3 regions of the Veillonella sp. AF36-20BH genome follow, and region 2 is predicted to be linked to each of the others. Evidence: riboswitches for the same ligand, from Rfam matches in the RefSeq annotation. Region 2 holds a riboswitch; each other region holds the start of a gene.

Evidence for each region. Region 2 has a riboswitch for cobalamin ahead of nikB (nickel ABC transporter permease). Riboswitches for the same ligand answer to the same signal wherever they lie in the genome.
Region 1: another riboswitch for cobalamin. It lies ahead of DW000_RS07315 (ABC transporter substrate-binding protein); the one in region 2 lies ahead of nikB (nickel ABC transporter permease).
Region 3: another riboswitch for cobalamin. It lies ahead of DW000_RS03590 (methylmalonyl-CoA mutase family protein); the one in region 2 lies ahead of nikB (nickel ABC transporter permease).

Annotation. Positions count from the first base shown of each region.
Region 1 covers NZ_QTLR01000006.1:11,847-16,057, forward strand. Annotated here, with positions in the region: gene DW000_RS07305 (iron ABC transporter permease) at 1-328, opposite strand, end outside; gene DW000_RS07310 (ABC transporter substrate-binding protein) at 345-1,517, opposite strand; gene DW000_RS07315 (ABC transporter substrate-binding protein) at 1,620-2,792, opposite strand; cobalamin riboswitch at 2,994-3,184, opposite strand; gene DW000_RS07320 (GNAT family N-acetyltransferase) at 3,241-3,723, opposite strand; gene DW000_RS07325 (GNAT family N-acetyltransferase) at 3,753-4,196, opposite strand.
Region 2 covers NZ_QTLR01000008.1:19,316-23,526, reverse strand. Annotated here, with positions in the region: gene DW000_RS08555 (ABC transporter substrate-binding protein) at 1-958, opposite strand, end outside; gene nikC (nickel transporter permease) at 1,112-1,933, opposite strand; gene nikB (nickel ABC transporter permease) at 1,933-2,871, opposite strand; cobalamin riboswitch at 3,016-3,203, opposite strand; gene potE (putrescine-ornithine antiporter) at 3,616-4,211, opposite strand, start outside.
Region 3 covers NZ_QTLR01000002.1:224,746-228,956, reverse strand. Annotated here, with positions in the region: gene rarD (EamA family transporter RarD) at 1-521, opposite strand, end outside; cobalamin riboswitch at 682-858, shown strand; gene DW000_RS03590 (methylmalonyl-CoA mutase family protein) at 1,149-3,311, shown strand; gene scpA (methylmalonyl-CoA mutase) at 3,316-4,211, shown strand, end outside.

The DNA of each region.
Region 1 (4,211 bases), on a different contig from region 2:
CTGCGGATATACCAAGTGTATATGGGCTAGATAACGGGTTATCAAGGATAGTCTGCATGCCAGCACCAGCAATGCCCAAGGAAGCACCTACAAGCAATGCCATAATGGCCGTCGGAAGACGAATCGACCAAATGATAACATATGCGTTTTTGGAAACCTCTGCTGGGTCTGTTAATGCGAGCCATACATCACTTAACGTAAGTGATGCAGGACCTACAATAATATCGGTAACAAAACTTACCGCACAAATGATCAGACCAATGATAATAAACATGAGCTTTTTATAGCTCTGTTTCTTATAATCGTACTGATTGTTAGTTTCTGTCACTACGAAAAACTCCTTTTTAGTTCAAATGCATAAACCAAACGCCACCGTAAGAGAATGGAAGGAATTTATCATAGAATTCCTTAAGTGTGCCTTCAGGATCTACATCCTTGAATTCCTCAGGATAGAATGTTTTAGCTAAGTATTCGAATACTGCAACGTCATATACTTCACGAGGTAAACCATGGTGAGTAGAGAATACGTTTTTAGATTGAACGGCTTTCAATTCAGGCCAGCCTTGACGTTCTGTGGTGAAAGCTTTCAATAACTCTTGAGATTTTGCTTCATTTGTATCAAAGCCTAAACGCATGGATGTAGGTTTCTTAGGCCAATAAGAACCGATGATCATGATGATATCTGGATTTCTTTCCAAAATAAATTCTGGGTTAACAGGACCTGCTTTTTGAACTACATCTTTTGTAATAAGGTCGCCACCAACTTGCGTTGCCAATGCGCCCCATGCTACGTTTCCACTATACGCAAAACCTAAACCTTCTGGACCTTCGTTACCTGTTTCAATGTAAACAGTTGGTTTTGGTTTATTAATTTTGCTAATGCGGTCCATAACTCTTGTTAAACGGTCAGTATAGAACTTGTTGATTTCTGCTGCACGCTCCTCTTTACCCAATGCTTTACCGATAGCTTCGATAGATTTTTGGTGATTTTCAAGCTTTTCCGCATGATAATCGATATAGATAGTAGGGATGCCAGCTGCATCAATTTTAGGTTTGTAATCAGCTTCATATTGATCTTTGAAATATAAAGGCATGAAAATAACATCTGGGTTTAAGGAAATTACTTTTTCCACATCAAATGTTTTATCATTTACGTTACCAATGAGAGGAATTTTTTCCAACTCTGGCACTTCAGATTTGTAGCGATCCCACATATCTGTACGCAATTTGCTTAAATAAGGGTCAATACCAACAATAGTCTTAGCCACATCTTTGCCTTGCAACGCAGCCATAGTCAAGAACGCACCACCAGAAGCACTCAATTGAACTACTACGCGTTCTGCTGGTTTTTTCAACGTAACCTTTTGACCAGTTACGTCTGTAATCTCAATTTGTTTGCCAGATTGTGCCGCATCCTTTTTCGTATCTGCTGGACCACCACAAGCTGTCATAATCATGCTCACAACTAGCAGGAGCACCGTGGCAAGATAAGCCATAAATTTCTTTTTCTTAACCATAAAAGCACCTCATATCTAAAACACAATAATTTCAAATGATAACATCAGAAAATAACTTTCAAAACCTCGGTCAATCAACCCCTATCGACACAACACAAAATCCTAGTTCATATGCATAAACCAGATACCACTATAAGAGTATGGCAAGAATTTGTCATAGAACTCTTTAAGTGTAGCTTCTGGATCAACATCCTTAAACTCTTCAGGATAGAATGTTTTTGCTAAATATTCGAATACCGCTGCATCAAATACTTCGCGAGGAAGGCCATGATGCGCGGAATAAACTTGTTTATTTTCAACGGCTTTCAAATCACTCCAACCTTGACGCTCTGTGGTGAACGCCTTCAACAACTCTTGAGATGAAGCTTCGGTTGCTTCAAAACCTAAACGCATAGAGGTTGGTTTCTTAGGCCAGTAAGAACCCATGATCATGATGATATCTGGATTTTTTTCAAGTATAAACTCTGGATTAATAGGAGACGTTTTCTTAATAACATCCTTGGTAATGACATCAGCACCAGCCATGGTAGCTAATGCCCCCCAAGAGTAATTGCTACTAAAGGAATTACCAAATTCTTCCGGACCATTCATACCAACTTCAAGGTAAACAGTTGGTTTTGGTTTGTTAATTTTACTAACACGGTCGAGAACTCTTGTCACACGATCTGTATAGAACTTGCTAATTTCTGCAGCTCGTTCTTCTTTACCTAAAGCCTTGCCGATGGCTTCGATGGATTTTTGATGACTTTCAAGTTTTTCAGCATGGTAGTCGATATAAATCGTTTGTACACCTGCTGCATCTAGTTTTGGTTTAGCATCGGATTCATATTGTTCTTTCAAGTCAACAGGAATGAAAATAACATCTGGGTTCAAGGAAATAACTTGCTCCACGTTAAATGTTTTATCCCCGATGGTACCTACTACTGGAATAGTAGCTAACTCGGGCATTTCAGCAGTAAAGTGCTTCCACATATCCGCTCTGTAATCCTGCAAAGAGGTATCCATGCCAGCAATAACCTTCGGCGTATCCTTGCCCATAAGTGCAGAAATCGTAAAGAATGGACCACCAGCACCACTCCACTGTAAGACAACTCGCTCTGCTGGCTTTTTCAGTGTTACCGTACGTCCTGTTACGTCAGTAATCTCAATAGGCTTGCTATTTTGCGCCATATCTTTCTTTGTCTCACTAGGACCTCCACATGCAGCGATGAACATACTAACAATTAGGAGAAAAACCGTAGCTAAATACGCCATAAACTTCTTTTGTTTGAACATAAGTACCTCTCTTCTCTCAACTAAAACTATCACTATAAGTGCACATAAAAAGCCCGTCTCCCCACGAAGAGGAAACGGGCTGTCATCTCAGTTAGACTAACTACCACGCCTAATAAGCTAGCATATAGTATGAGCTTTCAACTATGCATAGCTAGTATAAATCCATCTATATCAATCCCCATCCCTGTCTCTCGCAGGTCAATCGGCAATTGTTAATTAGGCAGTTCTCCTGGCTCCAGTTTAACGTTACTTTGCGCCTTCCCAAAAAACTTCAGTGACTGAGAGCATTTCACCCTCTATGCAAAGTACCTCGCTGTTACAGTGGCGTGACCGCTTTGGCTTGTACCAAATTCTCTATTAAGTCAATAGACACCTAACCCAATCATATGTGATTTTTCTCATCGTAGCATGAGGGATATACCATGTCAATAAACACATAGGGGTACTGCTATAGTCTAATCCGCATTTGATACCATTTAGCATCGCCATGATCAGACTCTGATTCACCTTCATTTACAAAGCCAAACTTGGCATAATAGGGAATCTTTTCCGCCTTACAAGTTAAAATAACGCCCTTTCTCATTTCTTCTCTTGCCAGCTCTATGAAAGCCTCAATCAGTCTGCCGCCTACGCCACGGTTCCGATACTCAGGCATTGTATTTAGACCAAATATCATCTGCCAAGCTCCGTTTGAATTATGCAAGGAAGCATCTGCAAACATCTCATCCGTTAAGATTTCATCATCAGACACAAAACCATCGATAAAACCAATAGGTGTGTCTCCATCAAAGGCAATCAAAAAATGATCTGCGTAATACTTTAACCGTTCCTTAAAAGCCTTACGAGGCGCGGCCTCTGCCGGAGGGAAACAAGTTGCTTCGATATGTGTCACTAAATCTAAATCATCGATTGTCGCTTTTCGTATTAACATATTATGTCCTTCTTTATGTACTTATATATTTATTTCTCCGTATACTTAGGCACATTGCGATACTGCATTGGTAAAGAATTCTCTTTTACCTTAAATCCATGTTTCTCGTAAAAGGTCGCATTCTTGCTGTCGCCAATCATAACATTAATGTACAAATACGACTTGTAAGCATCTTTCACCATTTCTAATAAATGGCCTGCAATACCTTGACCTTGATAATCAGGATGAACCAGCACATAATTTATGAAGCACACAAGCTCGCTATCATCCATGACTCGAATGAGCCCTACTAAACGATTACCGTCCCAAGCAGAAATCACGCGCGATGAATTCATTAGTGCCTTGTGCAATCTATCAGGATACTTGCCCACCACCCAACGAACAGATAAAAACAGTTCTGCTACCTGCTGAGGGGTAAAGTTTCTTTCTTCGGTATAGGTAATCGCCCTATCGCCCTTAACGATATTAATCATGCTACTGCCTTTTCT
Region 2 (4,211 bases):
AGTCCATGGATGGTGGAATTGGAGCGGAACCAGGAATGAATGTACCTTTTAACAATACATCAGCATAGTTTTTACGGTCTGTTGCAGAGATAACTGCAGCACGAACTTTGTCATCCCCAAGAATACCTTTTTGATTAATACGGGCCAATACGACACGAAGAGATGCGATTTCATCTACTTTGAATTTATCATTGCCTTGGAATAAACCAATTTCACCAGGACCGATGTTAACAGCCATATCTACGTCGCCAGATTGTAAGCTCAAAGCACGCGTATTAGGGTCATCGATGGAAGGAATTTCTACAGTTTTAAATGGTACTGTACCATCCCAGTAGTTTTCGTTCGCAGCCATTTCAGCACGTTCTTTAGTGAAGGATTTAACTACATATGGGCCTGTACCGATAGGACCTTCCTTCGCAAAGTTACGGCCATCTTTTTCAGCTTGAACGTCAACGATTAGGAACAACGGATCCGCTAAAAGGCCAGGCATATTAGGATATTCTTTTGTTGTATGAATAACTAATTGTTGACCATTAGCTTCCATAGAGTCATATTCGAAGAATGTTTTCGCACGATTAGACTTTGCAAAAGCACGTTCAATAGACGCCTTTACAGCTGCTGCATCAACTTTTTTACCATTGGAGAATTTCACCTTATCATTGATTGTGAAAGTCCACGTTTTATGGTCTGGGGATACTTCCCATTTAGATGCAATCCATGGTTGAGGTTTCATTTGTTCGTCAAACTTAGCCAATGTTTCACCTACACCATAGCGCATTACAACCCATGCGAAGAAGTTTTCTGTAGGTTCTAATGTGGATGCGAAGTTAGTAACGCCTACTTTTAATACATCTTTGTTAGCAGCACCATTATTATCAGACCCACAACCAGCTATGAAGGAACCCATCATTACAATACTAAGACCTGCTAATAGGGCCTTTTTCCAAGATTTTTTCATGTAAAATCTCCTTTTACAACTACATGTAAAACATAAAAACATTTAACATCATCACTATCTAAAATAGTTGTGATGGAAAAACCATAATTTCTTACCAGTCATAATGAAACTTTCACTAGATAAAGATTCAAATTTATGAAGGTAAAAACAATTTTATCCTTGATTTTTTGGATCCACTACATCTCGTAAGGAGTCAGACCAAAGATTAAAAATAGCAACCACGATAAGGATGGACATACCAGGGAATGCCATGAGCCATGGACTCGTTTGCAAGTACTGGCGACCCTCGTTAAGCATAAGACCCCATTCTGGAGTCGGTGGCTGAGCACCAAAGCCAAGGAAGGATAAACCTGCTACCTCAATCATGATAGCCCCGATATCTAATGCACCTGTTGTAATAACGAGAGGCATAATATTAGGAATGATATGACGTCTGATGATGGCCGTCGTAGATGCGCCCATCATAACAGCAGCCGTTACATATTCCTCACCGCGCACCTTGAGCGTCATAGAACGTACAATACGAGCATATTTTGCCCAACCTACAACAGATAAGGCTAAAATCGTATTTACAATGCTACCACCTAGAATACCAGCAATAGCAATAGCCAATACGATACCAGGGAATGATAACATGATGTCTGCTAAACGCATAAGAACCATTTCAACTTTACCGCCAAAATAGCCTGCTATAGCACCGATGATAGTACCAATGCTCACCATGATAACGACGATGGATACGCCCATGAACAAGGATAATTGAGTACCATAAATGATACGAGATAATACATCACGTCCTAATTTATCTGTACCAAACCAATGTTGGCTGCTTGGTGCTTGCAATGCCTGACTTATATTTGAGGTGAAAGCATCACCTGGTGCAAGCCAGGGTGCAAAGATAGCGATGAGGACAATGATAATCATCAACCCACTATAGAAAGAGAACAATTTATGTTTTTGAATAAATTCTGCCATTATGCTCTCTCCCTTTTCAATCTAGGGTCTAATAAGATATATGATGCATCAACCAATGCATTAATACACATATATGCTAAAGCAACCCACAACACAAAACCTTCAATCAATGGATAATCGCGCATGGTAATGGCATAAATTGCCATATTCCCAAGTCCCGGCCAAGAGAATACCATTTCTACGACTGCCACACCACCTAGTAACCAACCAATAAGAACACCAAGAATAGTGATGAGTGGTAACACAGCATTAGGTAAAATATGACCGAATAAAATTTTCATCTCACTCACACCGCGAGCACGAGCGCCAATAACATAATCCTTTTGCATTTCCTCAAGGATAACGAGCCGTACTTGACGCATGTATTTAGACCCAACAACAACCGCCAAAGTAATGGCTGGCAAAATAACACCAGACGCGGTCACGCGAGAGGATGCAATCGGTACAAGGCCTAATTTAAGACCGAAGATGTAAATCAGTACAAGACCTAACCAGAATGTTGGCATAGATACACCTACAAACGATAATGATCTTAATACATAGTCAACCCACTTATTACGATTTAAGGCACTTATGATCCCTGCCGGCAATGCGTAAAGCAGTGTAAAGACCAAAGCCGTCCCAGCCAACATCAATGTACCAGGTAACGCCTCCAACATACGATCTACTACTGGCTTTTTAGCAGAATAACTCATCCCTAAATCACCTTGTGCCGCATTGACGACCCAGTTTGCATACTGCACTACAAACGGTTTATCTAACCCAAGCTGAGCTCGAGTTTCATCGATAAGTTCCTGAGATACGATAGTATCTGCCGTTTCAAGTAGCATCGTTACCGGGTCACCTGGTGCTAAATAGGTGAGACAAAATGTCAAAAATGTAATGCCAAACAAGGTAACAATAAATTGCCCCAATTGTTTGACAAAGCGTTTGCCCATAGGCGCCTCCTAAACTCTCTAAACACTAACAACAATTCAAATGACAAACTAATGATACTAGCTTTTTTATATAGCGGTGAAGCTTAAAAGCTAGGGAACGAAAAAAGGCTAGTCGCCCGACTAACCTAAATTAAGCACGGTATATGCATACCATGCCTTTAGAGCAGGCTTTCTGACTCTGATTCATTGCAACATTTCGGCCTTCCCAGTTTCCCAGTGACCCTATAATGAAACCTTGCTCCTCATTACAGCTATTTGCATAGTATAGGTTTTTCACCCATTTTCCTCTTTTACGCTCGGTAAACACCGACACTCACTAGTTTATTCACTTTTATCGATTATAAATATACTATATTAATACTTTGTTTACAATACATATACCCCTTACGGGTATATGTGTATCTTATTATTTCAATATTATTTTTATACTAACAAAAACAATTGATTAGTGATTAAATTCACAATACTGTATAAATTTATATAAATTAACTTATATAAATAATTTTTTATTATATTTACTGTATATAACTGTATATATATTAATTTTAATAATAACAAAGTAATGTAAAACTTTATCATAAAATCTTTTTATGCACAGCAAAAATTTGATTAATAATAAAAATGCTCTTTAAGTTTTTTCAAATTAGGCACTTAGGCACTCATGAATTATAAGTCTAATTTATGATTATCATAAAAAAGAGGCTATTACCAAGTAATAGCCTCTATAAGACGAGATGTATTTAGTTAATCAATACTTTGTTGTAAGCGATGCGCTCTGCGTGTATCCCACGCTTTACGCAAAACATAAATCACCAAACCAATGCTTACTGCCACTGCACTACCTACCATAGCATCAAAGCCACATGCGTAGATTGCATATAGACAATAAAGAACGCCTATACCGAACAAGTAATTAGAGCGTTTAATACGACTTTCAGCTACGCCAGCCATACGCATCATTGTAGGTACTGCCAAGATGCACAATACATACGGTACTACGTTAGTTACAACCGCTAAGTTTACTAGGATTTCAAACTGCTCACGCAAGGATTCGCTTGCAGTGAACAATGTAAGTAATGTTTCAACAGCGAGTAAAATCAATACGCCACGAACAGGAGCATCTTTGCTATTTACACGAGCGAATATTTTAGGGAAGTAACCATGTTCCGCTGCACTTTTGAATACGCGGGACAATGTGAATTGCCAGCAAAGTAAAGCGCCAAAGCAAGAAATAACCATAGCAGCCATAACGATGTTCGCAATAGTATCATTGAACATGTATACAAATGTCAAACCGAATGGTGCGTTAGAATTCAATAAGTCAACGTTCGGCACAATAC
Region 3 (4,211 bases), on a different contig from region 2:
AGTAGTTTCTTTTTTACGGCTCCATAGAGACCGAAGGAAACGGCGAGGATCATCGATACTAACGGTAAGGATCCCACTTGATAGGTGAGCAAGGCGATACCGATGGTAGCGATGAGGACACTTAGCTTTTTCGGTATAGATAGAACCTCTTTAAATAGGATGACACCTAATACTACATTAAAGAGTGGATTGATGTAATAACCAAGGCTCGTGTTCATAACTTGATTATTGGCGATGGCCCAAATGTAGGTGAACCAGTTTACACTGATGATGACTGCCGCCACTAAAAGTAGGAATAGTTGTGAACGTTGTTCTTTTAGTAATTGAAAGTCCTTTTTGAATTGCTTAAAATGTAGACCAAATACAACGATAGCCATACAAACACCTGACCAGATAATGCGCTGTGCCAGTATATTATACGGTGAAACATGGTTTAATAATGCCCAATATAGAGGGAGTAAGCCCCAAATGATATAACAACTAAGGGCTGTGATTAACCCTTTTTTACTTGTATGTTCCATAATGCCTCCTCGTGATAGTATTTATTATATCACTAATTCTCAAATCATGCGTTTTAGTTATTGCATATGATTTTCAGTTATAACTTTAGTTTTGGTACTTATGATTAAATGTTATGTTCATTGACTTTGTGCATATTGTTACACTATATTGGACTTAGAACAACGAATATAGAGAATAGGTGTCGCAAGACTTAATAGAGAAATCGGTATAAGCCGATGCGGTCCCGCCACTGTAAGGATGAGCCTGCTTTTATACATGTCACTGGAGTAATCTGGGAAGGCGAAAGCGAGGTGACGATCCCGAGCCAGGAGAACTGCCTATTTGATAATCACCGTTATGTACCTACGAGCGATAGGAAGGGGATTGGGGTATGCTGGCTACAGTATTTTTTAGTGTACCTTTCAATAAGAAACCTTACGTGTCACTTTTAGGTGGCACGTTTTTTATTGCCCTTAGAGTGGATGTTGAGTATAGGAATCAGGTTTTATAGATATTAAACAGATGGACACATTTTGAGGTTGATGTGGTCCAATAAGATAAAACTCGAGTGATTCATATATCTAACAATTCGCAGGTACGGTGCGCTGTTTCTCGGTATGGTTTCGAGTTGAAAAGGAGGCACATATATGTCTGACAAAAAGACTTCAAAGGATGCTGAACGCGATTTATTAGCACCTGTATCCTTTGATGAGTTTAAGAAACCTACGTATGAACAATGGCAGGCCGAGGTTGAAAAAGCGTTAAAAGGTGGCGACTTCCATAAGAAGATGTTCACTAAAACCTATGAGGGAATTACGTTACAACCAATTTACACGCCTGCATTGCATGGAGAAAAAATTCCAAAGGGTGTATACCCTGGAGCAGGTGAGTTCCTACGTGGCACAAAGGCAAGTGGTTATATTAAAGACTCTTGGGGCGTATCCCAATATGTAGACGAATCCTTTCCTAAGGATGCTAACCATGCAAGTTTATACGAAATTGTAAAAGGTGGCACCATTCACAATATTCGCCTTGATGAAGCAACACGCCATGATCAAGATGTGCAAGTAGGCGCAGCTGTTGGTATCGGCGGTACATCTCTGTCTACTATGGATGATTGTAGACAATTGATTGAGCGTTTTAATTTGAAGGAAAATCCTTTATACATTGAAACAGGTGCTTCTGCAGCTATCTTGCTCGGTATGTTAGCGGCTACGGTGAAAGGCTCTAAAAAACAGACTTCTGACTTGAAAGGTCTCGTTGGTGCAGACCCTATTGGTGTTTGGGCTAAAGATGGCACATTGCATATGTCTTTAGATACAGCCTTTGATGAAATGGCACATACTGTTGTATGGGCTAAAGAACAAGCTCCAGAGCTTAAAACTGTACTCGTATCTGGCGATGTATATGCTAATGGTGGCGCTAATGATGTGCAAGAGGTTGCGTATACATTGGCAACAGCCGTTTGCTACGTGCGTCAATTAGCACAACGGAACATCGATATTCATACTATTGCTAACAGCATGATGTTTACATTCTCCTTGGGTGCAAACTTCTTTATGGAAATTGCTAAATTGCGTGCATTGCGCGTACTTTGGGCGCGCATCATGGAAGCGTTCGGTGCTGAAGAAGCTGACCGTGCCGTTCATGTACACGGCAGAACATCGGCTTTCACAAAAACTGTATACGACCCATATGTAAACTTGTTGCGTAATACAACACAAGCATTCTCTGGTGTTGTAGGCGGTTTGAACAGTCTTGAAGTGTCCCCATTCGACCAACCAATTCGCAAGGCTGACGATTTTTCTCGTCGTATTGCCCGTAACATCCAAGTTATGTTGCAAACTGAGTTCGAGTTGCGTCAACCGGTGGACCCTGTAGGCGGTTCCTGGTATGTGGAAACATTGGCAGCTGAATTATGCGAAAAAATTTGGGCTGAGTTCCAAACTATTGAGTCTAAAGGTGGCATCATAGCAGCTTTGAAAGAAGGCTATCCACAAGCTCAAGTTAAAGCAGTTCTTGATGAACGCTTCAAAAACCTTGCATTCCGCAAAGATGTGGCTGTAGGTAACAACATGTATGCGAACATGACTGAAGAATTGCTTGATCCAAAACCAGAAAATCAAGAAACATTGCGTCAAAAACGGGTTGCTCAAATCGAAGAGTACTTGGCGAGTGCGGAGCCAGATGCGGTTGTGAAAGCACAGGCTACCCTAGAAGCAGGTACTACGGAACCAGGCGCTTTGATTGGCCTTATTGAACTCGGTGCATTACATAAATTAACAATACGTCAAATCCGGAAGGCTTTAGACGCTGGTGATATTGCTTCTGAAACGATTGAATCCATTTCAGCTCATCGTTGGACTGAACGGTTTGAAGCACTTCGCATGCGCACCGAGAATTATAAACAACGTACGAAAGATAATGTGAAGGTATTCTTGGCTAATATGGGCCCAATCCCTCAACATAAACCTCGTGCGGACTTCTCCACAGGCTTCTTCGAAGTAGGTGCTTTTGAAGTTATCAAAAATGATGGCCATGAAACAACGGCTGATGCTGCGAAAGCTGCTCGTGAAAGTGGTGCTGATGTTGTCGTTATCTGTTCTACAGATGATACCTATCCAGAATTGGTGCCACCACTCGCTAAGGAATTGAAAGAAACTATGCCGCATGTAACGGTTATTTTAGCAGGGGCACCGCCTAAGGACTTAGAACCTGTGTACCGTGAAGCTGGCGTGGACGACTTCATTTCTGTTCGTGCAAATTGTTACGAAATCTTGAATACGTTACAAGATAAGAAAGGGATGTGAGCTCATGTTCAAAAATCCAGACTTCTCCTCTCTTGGCTTGGAATCTCAGAAAGCAACATCTCGCGATGCATGGCTTGCTGAACTTCAAAAAGAAACAGGAAAAAGCTTTGAAGATTTATATAATACAACAATGGAGCAAATCCAACTAAAACCTCTCTATACAGAGATGGATTATGAAGGGATGACACACCTTGACTATATGGCTGGTGTACCTCCATTCTTGCGTGGACCTTATTCCACAATGTATGTTACTCGTCCTTGGACAGTACGTCAGTACGCTGGTTTCTCCACAGCGGAAGAATCCAATGCGTTCTATCGTCGTAACTTGGCAGCGGGCCAAAAAGGTTTGTCTATCGCCTTTGACCTTGCTACTCACCGCGGTTATGACTCCGATCATCCTCGTGTAGTAGGTGACGTTGGTAAAGCGGGCGTTGCGGTAGACTCCATCCTCGACATGGAAATTCTATTCTCCGGTATCCCTCTTGATCAAATGTCCGTATCCATGACTATGAACGGTGCCGTATTGCCAGTAATGGCGTTCTACATCTTGGCTGGTGAAGAACAAGGTGTAGATAAAAAGGTTATGGCTGGTACAATTCAAAATGATATCTTGAAAGAGTTCATGGTACGTAATACCTATATTTACCCTCCAGCTACGTCCATGCGTATTATCGGCGATATCTTCGCGTACACATCCCAGTACATGCCTAAGTTCAACAGTATCTCCATTTCTGGCTACCATATGCAAGAAGCGGGCGCTACTGCGGACATCGAACTAGGGTATACGTTGGCCGATGGTCTTGAATATATCCGTACCGGTGTTAATGCAGGCCTTCACGTTGACCAGTTCGCACCACGGTTGTCCTTCTTCTGGGCAATCGGTAAAAACTACTTCATGGA